Regions from separate parts of the Pseudomonas sp. AB39(2026) genome, predicted to be linked through region 3. Evidence: riboswitches for the same ligand, from Rfam matches in the RefSeq annotation. Region 3 holds a riboswitch; each other region holds the start of a gene.
The links. A riboswitch is a leader RNA that binds a small molecule or an ion and turns the genes downstream of it on or off. The one in region 3 is predicted to bind cobalamin.
Positions count from the first base shown of each region.

Region 1 (4,273 bases), 650 kb from region 3:
CTCCCAAGCCGGTGGCCGTTGCACCTCGCCCGCTGATGGTTGACCCAACGGATTACTCCTCGGTAAAGGCTGACGACGTATTGTTTCGAGCCATTGGCTTGGTAGGTACGCCGTACCGCTGGGGAGGCAACACGCCTGCCGCTGGCTTCGACTGCAGTGGCCTGATCGGGTTTGTGTACCACGACGCGGCAGGCATCGCGTTGCCACGCACCACCCGTGACCTGATTGCCATGCATTCGCCCACCATCGACCGCAACGCCCTGCGTTCCGGCGACCTGGTATTTTTCTCGACGCAACGCAATGGGCAGGTGAGCCATGCCGGTATCTACGTGGGGGAAGGGCGGTTCGTTCACGCACCGCGCACCGGTGGTACGGTACGCCTGGAATACCTGAACAAACCGTATTGGCAGAAAGCCTACCTGGCTGCCAAGCGGGTGATCCAGCCAGAGCGCTTGGCACAAACAGCACTGCCATAACGGCCCTGGCTGGGCCTGGCCGCTATTACCGGGTCACACGCCATACCTTGTTGCCTACGTCGTCGGCGACCAGCAATCCGCCTTTGTTGTCGCCGACTACACCGACCGGGCGGCCCATGGCTTCTTCCTTGTCATTGAGAAAGCCCGTTAGCAGGTCCACGGGCTGGCCGCTTGGCATGCCGTCGGCAAAGGGGACGAACAACACCTTGTAGCCGCTATGTGGCTTGCGGTTCCAAGAGCCATGCTGGCCAATGAACGCGCCCTTATCAAAAGGTGCCGGCAGTTGGCCGGGCTGGGCGAAGGCTAAACCCAGGGAGGCGGTATGGGGCCCTACCGCAAAATCAGGCGCAATCGCTTTTTGCACCATGTCCGGGTTTCCAGGTTCGACACGCACATCCACGTGCTGGCCGTAGTAACTGAACGGCCAGCCGTAGAACGCGCCGTCCTTTACAGAGGTGATGTAGTCCGGCACCAGGTCGCTGCCGATCTCGTCCCGTTCATTTACGGCTGTCCAAAGCTTGCCAGACGTGGGCTCCCAGGCGAGGCCATTGGGGTTGCGCAAGCCGCTGGCAAACAGGCGCTTTTGCCCAGTGGCAAGGTCCACTTCCCAAATGGCGGCGCGGCCTTGCTCATTGTCCAGGCCATTCTCGGCCACGTTGCTGTTGGAACCCACGGTCGCGTACAGCTTCTTGCCATCGCGGCTGGCAATGATGTTCTTGGTCCAGTGATGGTTGATCGTGCCGGCGGGCAGGTCGGTGACGGTCTGGGCGTCGCTGTCCAGGTGAGTGGCGCCTGGGGTGTAGTTGAAGCGCAGAATCTTGTCCGTGTCTGCTACGTACAGGTTCTGGCCCACCAACGCCATGCCGAAAGGCGAATTGAGGTTTTGCAGGAACACTTCATGGGTTTCCGCTGCGCCGTCGCCATCCTTGTCGCGCAATAGCACGATGCGGTTCGGGCTGGGCACGGCCGCCCCGGCACGCCCCATGACTTTCTCCATCACCCACCCTCGAATCCCTTTGGTGTCGTCGGGTTTGGGTGGCGCGTTGGTTTCTGCTACCAACACATCGCCATTGGGCAATACGTACAGCCAGCGGGGGTGGTTGAGCCCCTCAGCGAAGGCCTTCACCTGGGTGCCGGGCGCAGCCTTGGGCTTGGCGCCCTGGGGCCAACCCACGGCCGGGGCAATATTGACAGTGGGGATCAGGGTCTTGTTGGGTTCGGGGAGTTTAGGTGAAGGGCCTGTACCATCGGCCACTTGCAGTTTCGAGCTTTCGCCGCACGCCGCCACGCTGGCGGCAAGTACAACGGTTAAGGCAAGGCGGGACATGTGCATGGTGTGCTTCCTGGCAGCCGGGTTGTGTACCGTAGAGGCAGCGAGGCGGTGGAGGTTCAACATGTTTAATTGACGCTGTTGGGCCAACCCCTTACCCTGCGCGATTGTTTCAGGTGCCCCGGCCACCTTCGCGCGCCAGGGTGAAACAGGGAAGCCGGTGAGCCTAGGGCAAGGCCGGCGCTGCCCCCGCAACGGTAAGTGAGTGAACACCGCCGCACAGGCCACTGGGATAACCGGGAAGGCGCGCCGGTGGGGTATAACGGCCCCCTCACAAGCCCGGAGACCGGCCTGAAACCTTATCGGGCGAGCGATGCAACCCGCCTTATTACAGTACAGATCGCCGTGCGGGTGAGCGCGGCATCCACGCCATGCTTCCCCGTAGGGCTGAGGCATAGCGTCGGTGCGCACCCGCCAGTGACCGCAGTGAAGGACCTGGCAGCACATGAACGACACTCCCGAGCGTGACGAACGCCACCAGGCCCGTATGGTGCGCAAGAAGGCTGTAATGGACGCCCGTATTGCCGCCTCCCCTGACGAGCGCGGCCTGCTGTTGGTGCTGACCGGAAATGGCAAAGGTAAAAGCAGCTCCGGTTTTGGCATGTTGGCCCGCGCCATGGGCCATGGCATGCGCTGCGGGGTGGTGCAGTTCATCAAGGGGCGCAACTCCACGGGCGAGGAGGCGTTCTTCCGCCGCTTTCCAGAGGAGGTCAGCTTTCATGTGATGGGGGAAGGCTTTACCTGGGAGACCCAGGATCGCCAACGTGACATTGCCGCCGCTGAGGCCGCCTGGGCAGTTGCTAAAGGCTTGCTGGCCGACCCTGCCGTGGATTTCGTGCTGCTTGATGAGCTCAATATCGCCCTCAAGCATGGCTACCTGGATGTGAACGCCGTGTTAGCGGACCTTCAGGCGCGCCCACCCTTGCAACATGCCATCGTTACAGGCCGTACGGCCCGCCCGGAATTGCTGGAGGCGGCTGACACGGTCAGCGAAATCGGCGTGGTCAAACACGCCTTTAAGGCAGGTATCAAGGCACAAAAGGGTATCGAGTGGTGAGTACAGCCCGGCACTGTCCTGCAGTACTCATCGCCGCGCCTGCCTCTGGCCAGGGTAAAACCACGGTCACGGCCGCACTGGCGCGCCTGCATCGCAACCGCGGCCGCAAGGTACGCGTGTTCAAGTGTGGGCCAGATTTTCTCGACCCCATGATTCTCGAGCGTGCCAGCGACGCGCCGGTGTACCAGCTGGACCTGTGGATGGTAGGCGCAGCGCAAAGTCGCCGCCTGCTGTGGGAGGCGGCAGAAACGGCAGATCTGATCCTGATCGAAGGGGTGATGGGGCTGTTCGACGGCCTTCCCTCCAGTGCAGACCTGGCCATCGAACTGGGCGTGCCCGTGCTGGGCGTGATCGACGGTACGGCTATGGCTCAGACCTTCGGTGCGCTGGCCTTGGGTTTGGCCCGCTACCGGCCGGCGTTGTCCTTCGTGGGCGTGCTGGCCAACCGAGTGGGCAGCGAACGTCACAGCCAGCTGTTACGCGACAGCCTCACCGAAGGCCTGCGCTGGTTCGGTGGCTTGCCGCGTGAGCAGGCGATCAACTTGCCCAGCCGGCACCTGGGCCTGGTGCAGGCCAGCGAACTGGAAGACCTGGATCGCCGGCTCGATGCCGCAGCTCAGGCGCTGGCGGCCACCTGCGATGATGCGTTGCCACCCCCTGTGTGTTTCAGCCCCCCTGAGCCTGAGGCCCCGGCGCGGCTGTTGCAGGGCGTACGCGTTGCCATTGCCCGCGACCAAGCCTTCGCTTTCCTTTATAACGCCAACCTGGACGCACTTCGGGCCATGGGTGCCGAGCTGGTCTTCTTCTCGCCCTTGGTTGATGAGGGGCTGCCGCCGTGCGACAGCCTTTACCTGCCGGGCGGCTACCCGGAGTTGCATCACCATCAGCTGGCCGCCAATACCCCGATGCTGGAGGCGATTCGCGGGCACCATCGTGCAGATAAACCGCTGTTGGCCGAATGCGGTGGCATGCTGTACCTGCTGGACGGGCTGACCAGTGTGGAAGGCGAACGCGCCAGCCTTCTTGGGCTGATGCCTGGCGAGGCGGTGCTACAAAAACGCCTGGCTGCACTGGCCTTGCAGGACGTGCAGCTGGATGAGGGGTGCCTGAGAGGGCACACCTACCACCATTCCCTGACCACATCGCCTTGGGCACCTACTACCCGTGGCCGCAGCCCTAACGGCGGGCGAGGTGCCGAGGCGATCTACCGCGTGGGCCGGCTAACGGCCTCCTATGTGCATTTCTACTTTCCGTCCAACCTTGCCGCCAGCGCGGCGTTGCTTCGCCCCGCTGAGGTGGCAGCATGAGCGAGCACGCCTACAGCGACGCGGAGAAAGCAGCCGTGTACCGCGCCATTGCCGAACGGCGGGACATGCGCCATTTCATAGGCGGGGAGGTAGCGCCTGACGT
Region 1 is NZ_CP195212.1:1,415,888-1,420,160, reverse strand. Features, by position in the region: gene ACSAMW_RS06145 (C40 family peptidase) at 1-476, shown strand, start outside; gene ACSAMW_RS06140 (PQQ-dependent sugar dehydrogenase) at 502-1,809, opposite strand; cobalamin riboswitch at 1,904-2,115, shown strand; gene cobO (cob(I)yrinic acid a,c-diamide adenosyltransferase) at 2,252-2,863, shown strand; gene ACSAMW_RS06130 (cobyrinic acid a,c-diamide synthase CobB) at 2,860-4,170, shown strand; gene bluB (5,6-dimethylbenzimidazole synthase) at 4,167-4,273, shown strand, end outside.
Region 1: it holds a riboswitch for cobalamin, as region 3 does, so the genes downstream of both, cobO (cob(I)yrinic acid a,c-diamide adenosyltransferase) here and ACSAMW_RS03405 (CbtB domain-containing protein) in region 3, are expected to answer to the same signal.

Region 2 (4,273 bases), 460 kb from region 3:
AAGGTGAAGGCATCCAGTGCTCGCCGCTGCCACCAGCACACACCCAGCCCTAGCAGCGCGACGGGTACCGCCAGTGCCACTGCCGGCCAGCGTACCCCGCTCAAATTGCCCATCAGCCAGAACAGAATGCCCCGGGCCTGTTCGGCGTTGGCTGAGCGGGCGATCACAAACGCCGTGAGGGCGTTGAACAGTTGGGAGCTGGCAATGCCTGCCAGGATGATCAGCCCTGCGCTGCCACTGGCGCGCGACGCGCGGGCCAGCACGATAACCAGGGTAAAGGCCAGCAGTGCCCCGAGAAATGACCCTACTGATAGTGAGATCAAGCCACCGCCGATACCCAGTACCGATACCAGCACCGCGCCGGTAGACGCGCCGGCCGAAATGCCCAGTAGGTAGGGCTCGGCCAGGGGGTTGCGTAATAACGCTTGCAGTATCACCCCGCAGATGGCCAGGCCTGCGCCACAGGCAGCCGCTACCAAGGCGCGTGGCAGGCGGTAATTCCACACAATACCCACGTCGATGGGGTCCAGCGGGTAATGAGCCCCGGCCAACTGGTTGGCCAATACCTTCAGCACCTGGCCAAACGGCAGGGCTGTTTCGCCCATGGCCGTGGCAGCCAGTAGCGCCCCAGACAGCAGCAGGAGGCTCCACCCCCAACCTGGCCTCATGGGCGGTAGTGCTCCCGGGCTTCGGCCAGCTGTTCGATACCGTCGAACAGGCGGGTACTGGCCTGTAACGCATCGGCGTCAACGATCAGGATGCGATCATGCTTGACGGCGTCCATGTTGCGTGTGACTGGGTCGCTTTTGAGAAACGCCAGCTTCTTCTGGTAGTCGTCGGCCGGGAAGCGGCGACGCTCCATACGTGCGATCACGATAAAGTCGGGGTTGGCCTTGGCCAAAGTTTCCCAGCCCACGGTCGGCCATTCTTCAGTGGACGTGACCACGTTGCGTATCCCCACGGCGTTGAGCAGGTAATCGGCCACGCCTTGCTGGCCAGCCACGAAGGGGTCTGTGGCCAGGGCTGCGCTGGAGAACCACACCACCGCCGTAGGTGCTTTGACGGCGCTGGCCTGGGCACGTGCCGCCGCGCGCGCAAGCCGTGCCTTGTAATCCGCCACCAAGGCTTGGCCACGGTGGTCCACGTCGAAGATTTTTGCCAGCTCAAGCACGCTGGTGTAGAGCGTGTTGATATCAAAAGCTTGCAAGCGCGTACCGTCTGCGCCTTTGAGGTTGTCCTTGCCGACACAGTCGGAGGGCATCAGGTAGGTAGGGATGTTGAGGTCGTGGAACTGCTCTCGCGTACCTACCGCGCCTTGGGGGCCGACCATCCATTCGAACTGAACCGCTACCAGCTGGGGGCGCTTGCCAATGACGGCTTCGAAGCTGGGCTCGTTGTTGGCCAGGCGTTCCACCTTGGCATTTAGGGCGGCATATTCAGGCTTAACCGCATCGAACCACAGGGACGTGCCCACCAGGCGATCACCCAAGCCCAATGCGTAGAACAGCTCCGTTCCGGCCTGGCCGATGGTGACCGCACGCACCGGTGCCTGGTCGAACGTTAGAGCCTTGCCGCAGTTCTGCACGGTGAGTGGGTACTGGGTAGGGGCTGCCAGAGCGGATGTGGCAATGCTTGCCAACAAGGCAAGGGCAGGATAGGCAGGCAGTTTCACAGGCAAACGCTCCTGAAAGGGCAGAGGGGGCGCAGTGCAAAAAAGACCTGCCCGCAAGCGCTGCCTGGCCAGGGGCGGGCGCACGGGGGTGCCTTTTCCGGACACCCCGCCGGTAAGTGATTGATTAGGCTGTGGACGAAAGGTCGGCAAGCGTAGCCAGCTGTCGTGCACAGCTTAAGGCCGGCAGGTCTCCTGACTGGCGTTTCCCCGCCGCCCCAGCCTTCCCAGGCAAAGCCCAGTGGCATGTATGGAGCAGGCTCGGCGCCTACAGTTGCGGGGGCAGTTCCGTTTTGGGCCTGAGCCCTTCGGATTCCCTGTTAGTTCCTTTCGGAAACCGGCGCCGGAATAGTAAACCATTGCGGTGTATTGGCAACCCGGCCAGGGCAATGGTCATACAAAGCCTGGGGCCAAACCGGTATCATGGCCCAGCCGACATCGGCACGCATTGAGCGAGAGGGTAGTAACGGCTATGCATCAGCACTTCTGCCTTGAGGGCGGCGGGGAATGTGGCGAACGGCTGCGCGCCTTGGACTGGGCCCACAGTGCCCTTGGCCCGGTGGCTCAATGGCCGCTGTCCCTGAAAACGGCCGTGCAGATCGTGCTCAGCTCGCAGTTTCCCATGATGGTGCATTGGGGGCCGGCGCTTATTACCTTCTACAACGATGCCTACGCGCCCAGCCTGGGCCATAAGCACCCTGGCCACCTTGGGCAGCCCGCCCGGGAATGGTGGGCCGAGATGTGGGACCAGCTCACGCCTATTTTCGATCAGGTTCTAGGGGGGCAAGCGTTTTACGTGGAGGACGCTCGCTACACGCCCGACCGCGATGGCGTGGCCGAAGAAGCGTTCTTCACCCATTGCCACAGCCCCCTGTGGGATGACAACGGCAAGGTGGCCGGCATCTTTCTGGTAGTGACCGAAACCACACGGGGTATTCTGGCCGAGCGGCGCCTTAAGGAGCTGAACGCTCACCTTGAAGGGGTGGTGGCCGAACGCACCGAAGACCGCAACGCTTTGTGGCAGCTGTCCCAGGACCTGATGCTGCGCTGCACCGTAGAAGGCGTGATCACGGCGGTCAACCCGGCCTGGACCCAACTGTTGGGCTGGACAGAGGCCGAGTTGCTGGGCAACACCCTGTTCGCCTTCATACATGACCACGATCAGGTGAGCACGGCCCAGGAAGCTCGTGACCTGGGTAATGGCATGGAATACTCACGGCTGGACAACCGCTACCGGCACAAGGATGGCAGTTACCGCTGGATCAGTTGGTCCAGCCGCGCAGGTGATGGCGTGATCAACGCTGTAGGCCGCGACATCACCCAGGACAAGCAACGCATCGAAGCCCTGGCCGCTGCCGAAGAGGCCATGCGGCAATCACAGAAAATGGAAGCCGTAGGTCAGTTGACCGGTGGTGTAGCCCATGACTTCAACAACCTGCTGACCATTATTCGGTCGTCAGTGGACTTTCTCAAACGTCCCGCGCTGAGCGAAGAGCGGCGGCAGCGCTACCTTACGGCTGTCTCCGATACTGTGGAGCGTGCCAGCAAGCTCACGGCCCAGCTTCTGGCCTTCGCCAGGCGGCAGGCGCTCAAGCCTGAAGTGTTCGAGGTGGGCGCCAAGTTGCATGCCCTGGCGGACATGCTCAACACCCTGATGGGCGCCCGTATTACCGTTATCACCGAGCTGCCCGTCACGGCCTGTTTCATCGAAGCCGATACCAATCAGTTTGAAACGGCCCTAATCAACCTGGCGGTCAATGCACGAGATGCCATGGACGGTGCGGGCACGCTTATTGTGGAGTTGCGCCACGGCGTTCCGCTGCCAGCGATTCGCGGCCATGCCCCGGCCGCCGGCCCCTTTGCCGAAATTGCCCTGACTGACACGGGCGAGGGGATTTCGGACGATACGGTGGCCCGTATTTTCGAGCCGTTTTTCACCACCAAGCAGGTAGGCAAAGGGACTGGGCTGGGGCTCTCCCAAGTATTCGGGTTTGCCAAACAGTCGGGCGGTGATGTCACGGTGACCAGTGTTGTGGGCCAGGGCGCACGTTTTAGCCTGTACCTGCCGGAAGTCCAGGTGCAGGTGGCGCCGTATACCCCTGTGCCAACCGTAACGCAAGCGGCTCTGGGCACGGGGCAGCGCGTGCTCGTGGTGGAGGACAATATCGAGGTGGGCCGCTTTGCCACCCAGATGCTAGAAGACCTGGGCTACTCCCCTACGTGGGCCGTGAATGCCGAAGACGCAGTGGCCCTGCTGGGCCAGCACGGTGCCGGCTTCGATGTGGTGTTCTCTGATGTGGTGATGCCGGGCATGGGCGGCATCGAGCTGGCCAAATGGCTGGTGTCGAACTTGCCACAGCTTCCCGTGGTGCTGGCCACCGGGTACAGCCATGCGCTGGCCCTGGGCGGTGCTCAGGGCATCGAGCTGCTGCACAAGCCTTACTCCACTGAAGAGCTGGGCCAGGTGCTCAAACGGGTGATCACCAAGGCCTGAAACTTTCCTGCACGGCGCGTACCCAATGGCCAGGTAGCGGCCCAAGGCGCAACGCCTGCCTGCTGTGTCTGCCTCCTTCTGCCAAGGTACGTTCCATGATTGCTCGATGG
Region 2 is NZ_CP195212.1:312,764-317,036, forward strand. Features, by position in the region: gene ACSAMW_RS01330 (FecCD family ABC transporter permease) at 1-668, opposite strand, end outside; gene ACSAMW_RS01335 (ABC transporter substrate-binding protein) at 665-1,672, opposite strand; cobalamin riboswitch at 1,838-2,026, opposite strand; gene ACSAMW_RS01340 (hybrid sensor histidine kinase/response regulator) at 2,142-4,163, shown strand; gene ACSAMW_RS01345 (DUF2254 domain-containing protein) at 4,259-4,273, shown strand, end outside.
Region 2: it holds a riboswitch for cobalamin, as region 3 does, so the genes downstream of both, ACSAMW_RS01335 (ABC transporter substrate-binding protein) here and ACSAMW_RS03405 (CbtB domain-containing protein) in region 3, are expected to answer to the same signal.

Region 3 (4,273 bases):
GTGTAGGGCTGTGCATGTTGGTGGATGGCGAGCTTTGGCGAGGGCTGGGCGTTTAATGCGTCTGCGCTACCCTCTCTCTATCCTGGCACCGGTACCTCAGACTGGGCAGGGCTCACGTCGATCAAACGCTCGAAGCTTCACACGCTATGCGTTGCAACTCCCCTGCCTTATCCAACCGGTAACGGTCATAGTCTGCGGCCAGCAGCAAGGTCCCGTTATAGTGAGCCGCAGCCTCCGCCCTCAGCGCTTCAAGGGTCAGGCCAGGCCGGCCAGTCACCTGGTAGCGCGGGCTGAAATGGGTTAATACCAGGTTAGGCAACCCAGCTGAGGCGGCAAAGCGGGCAACCGCCGCTGCACTGCTATGACCATGGTGTTCCTTCCCACGCGCTACCGCTTGGGTATAGGTTGCCTCGTGCACCAGCACCTGGGCCCCTTCGCAGGCATGCCTAAGTAGCGCGGGCTCTGCATTGTCCCCCGCCACTACGATGCACTGAGGCGGCTGCTCAAAGCGCAGGTAGGCTGTGGGTGTCAGTACTCGGCCCTGGTGGTGCACCGCTTCGCCTCGCATCAATGCCCCCCACGCTGGGCCTCGCGCTACCCCATCAGCCGCCAGCCGCGCAAGGTCCAACTGGGGGCGAGCGGCGGCTTCAGTAAAGCGGTAAGCATACGAAGGCACACGGTGAGCCAAGGGCGTGGCGCTCACGCTCAAGCCTGCATTGACCCATGGCGGGCCCGTTACCAGGCTTGGTGTGGCGTGAAAGCGCAAGGGAAACGGCACGTGTGTTTCGGTGAGATCAAACGTACTGAGCAACCAGGCCTTGATACCGGCCGGGCCAATGATGTCCAGAGGCTGGGTACGCCCCTGCAGGCCGGCGCTGGCCAGCAGCCCAGGCAATCCATAACAGTGGTCCCCATGCACGTGGGTGATGAAGATCCCGCTCAACTGGCGCAGGGACAAGGGCGTACGCAGCAGCCGGTGCTGTGTACCTTCGCCACAGTCAACCAAGTACCAGGCCTTGCCTTGGCTTGCCAGTATCGCCAGGCCACTGACGTTGCGCGCCCGGGTGGGGGTGCCAGAGGAGGTGCCAAGAAACATCAGTTCCATCAGAGGTCCTTTCAAAAGCGTTGGGCCATGAAACCACATTCGATGCCCGCGCCGCCCGCTCCGTGAGCGTTGGTGTTCAAACAGGGGCGGCTGACGTGCTTAGACCCCATGGCCCACGGCAAGCATCCAGCCAGTGCCTGGCCTGCACAGGGCGCAATTTTCCTGAACTTTGCTTGCCTTGGCGCTTTCCCAAAACCATGGCGCCCAGCAAAGGGCCACCTTCCCACCTTTCTACAGGAGCTCATATGAGCAGCAAACGCGTACTGATCATCACTTCCAACACCGGCATCGAGCGCGACGAGCTGGTCAAACCCCTGGAAGCTCTCAAGGGCGCTGGCCTAACCGTGACCCACGCGTCGGTCAAGGGCGGCACCACGCAGACCTTCGTACAGGACACTGAGAAAGACCGGACCGTGGAATCCACGGCAAAACTGGCAGACCTCAAGGCTGATGATTTTGACGCCTTGGTGATTCCTGGCGGTACCGTCAACGCTGACACCCTGCGCCAGGACAAAGATGCTCAGGCTTTGGTAAAGGCGTTCGCTGACGCAGGCAAAACCGTTGCCGCAATCTGCCACGGCCCTTGGCTGCTGATCGATTCAGGCGTGATCGAAGGCAAGACTCTAACGTCTTACCCTAGCGTGAAAACTGACCTGCTCAATGCCAAGGCGGCAGGGTGGGAAGACACTGAGGTATTCAAATGTGGTGCCAACGGCTGGACGCTAATCACGTCCCGCACCCCAGATGACCTGCCTGCATTTAATCAGGCCATTATCGAGGCGCTGCAAGCCGCGTAATAAAGCCCCGTATTCATTTGCCCGCGCAAGCGGGCTTTTTTAGGTTCTTCACGGATCACTGAGGACGTTATTGTCCAGACCCCGTGAAGAACTTTGTTTTTCCTGTTTGACGCTCCCTCGAGGGCATGCTTTGCTTACACCTTTCGTTCGGGTGCCCTTCACAGGGTGAAACGGGAAACCGGTGCGCCGCCAGGCCAGTCCGGTGCTGCCCCCGCAACGGTAAGCGAGCGCGCTTCATATCCACTGTGCCAGGCATGGGAAGGGGAAGCGGACCGTCAACACTACGGTGTTGCCCCTCGCAAGCCCGGAGACCGGCCCGACGGACATCATTGACACACCTGCGGTGGGCGGGCTGTCCGGCCCCGCCTTTGGCAGGGTTTCGGCGCCTGCCTGTCCTTTACCTGAGGGAAGCGCCATGTCCGCCCACGCTACAAGCCATCTCGTTGCTCAACCTGCTGCTACCCTCACCCAGCGTATTGCTGCGGCGTGCCTGGCCACCGTGTTAGGCGCTGGCTTGGTCTATTTTGCCGGGTTCTCCCACCTGCCTGCCGTGCACAATGCTGCACATGATACGCGCCATAGCGCTGCATTCCCTTGCCACTAAGGTGCTTGCCATGATTACACGTATTCTGCGCACCGCCGGCTTTGCGGGGTTGTTCGCGGCGCTGTTGCTGACGGTGATGCAAAGCCTGTGGCTTACGCCGCTGATTCATACGGCCGAAACCTATGAGCACGCAGCCCCTGCCGGCCATGAGCATGGAGGTGCCAACACCGCCGAGCACGTCCATGAAGAAGCCGCCTGGGAGCCTGAAGACGGCTGGCAGCGCGTGCTGTCCACCACCGGCGGCAACCTGGTGGTTGCCGTGGGCTTCGGGCTGATGCTGGCCGGGCTGTATACGCTGCGTGCGCCGGGCCGCACGGCTGAAGGGCTGCTCTGGGGCCTTGCCGGCTATGCTGTGTTTACCTTGGCGCCCACGTTGGGCCTTCCGCCGGAACTGCCAGGCACCGCTGCAGCCGACCTCGCTTCACGCCAGGTCTGGTGGGTCGGTACAGCGGCTTCCACTGCCGTGGCGCTGGCGCTGATGGTGTTTGCCCGGGGATGGCCCTTGAAGCTGGCTGGGGCTGTGCTGCTCGTGATCCCTCACCTGGTCGGCGCCCCTCAACCGGCCATCCATGAAAGCCTCGCGCCCGAGGCGCTGGAAGCCCAATTCCGCTGGGCAGCGCAGTTGACCAACGTGGCGTTCTGGTTGGCGCTCGGGAGTGCAACGGCCTGGCTGTTCCGCCGTTCGGCGCGGGCCTGATCACTGGTTATGGGGCATCCCTGGCTGGTCGCAGGGCTTGGCTGCCGCAGGGGCTGCCCTGTAGAGGTGTTGCAAGCGCTACTGGAACAGGCCCTTGCCCAAGTGGGCGCTACGCTATGTGACGTGCAGGGCATTGCCTCGCTGGACAGAAAATGCGGCGAACCTGGGCTGGTAGCCCTTGCAGTGAGTCAGGGCTTGCCGTTATCAGGCTACTCGGCCAGTGCCCTGGCGCCCTACGAGCCGCTGCTGAGCCACCGCTCATGGGTGAGCCTGCAACATACCGGTTGCCTTGGCCTGGCGGAAAGTGCCGCATTGGCCCATTGCGAGGCGCTCAGCCAGCGAACACCCAAGTTGTACCTGGCCAGGCTCTGTGCCAGCCATGCAACGGTCGCCCTGGCCATCGCAACATGAAATTTACTCAACCTTCATAGGCAGCCAACCTGCAATGACCGTCTATTTTATCGGCGCCGGCCCCGGCGATCCCGACCTGATCACTGTTAAAGGCTTGCGTCTGCTGCGTCAGTGCCCTGTGATCATTTATGCAGGCTCTCTAGTGCCCGAAGTATTACTGGAGGGCCATCGTGCAGAGCGTGTAATCAACAGTGCGGCGCTGGACCTGGAGGCCATCGTCCAGGAAATCGCCCAGGCCCACTCCCGTGGGCAGGATGTCGCACGCGTGCATTCTGGTGACCCTGGCCTCTACGGCGCCGTGGGTGAGCAGATCCGGCACCTGAGGGCCTTGGGCATACCGTTTGAAATTGTCCCGGGTGTGACAGCTGTCGCCGCATGTGCCGCGTTGTTGGAGGCAGAGCTCACTCTGCCAGGGGTGTCCCAGACTGTCATCCTCACGCGCTATGGTACGCGCTCCCCGATGCCCGCAGGCGAGGCCTTGGCGGATCTGGCGCGTCACCAAGCGACCATGGCCATTCATTTGGGGGTCAGCCACTTGCCGGCTATTGTGAACACCCTGATGCCCAGTTATGGAGTCGATTGTCCTGTTGCAGTGGTGCACAAAGCCACGTGGCCTGAGCAAGACTGGGTTACAGGCACCCTCGGCACGATCCAAGCCC
Region 3 is NZ_CP195212.1:770,709-774,981, forward strand. Features, by position in the region: gene ACSAMW_RS03395 (MBL fold metallo-hydrolase) at 122-1,105, opposite strand; gene ACSAMW_RS03400 (type 1 glutamine amidotransferase domain-containing protein) at 1,351-1,902, shown strand; cobalamin riboswitch at 2,035-2,236, shown strand; gene ACSAMW_RS03405 (CbtB domain-containing protein) at 2,318-2,506, shown strand; gene ACSAMW_RS03410 (CbtA family protein) at 2,517-3,203, shown strand; gene ACSAMW_RS03415 (cobalamin biosynthesis protein) at 3,213-3,614, shown strand; gene cobM (precorrin-4 C(11)-methyltransferase) at 3,649-4,273, shown strand, end outside.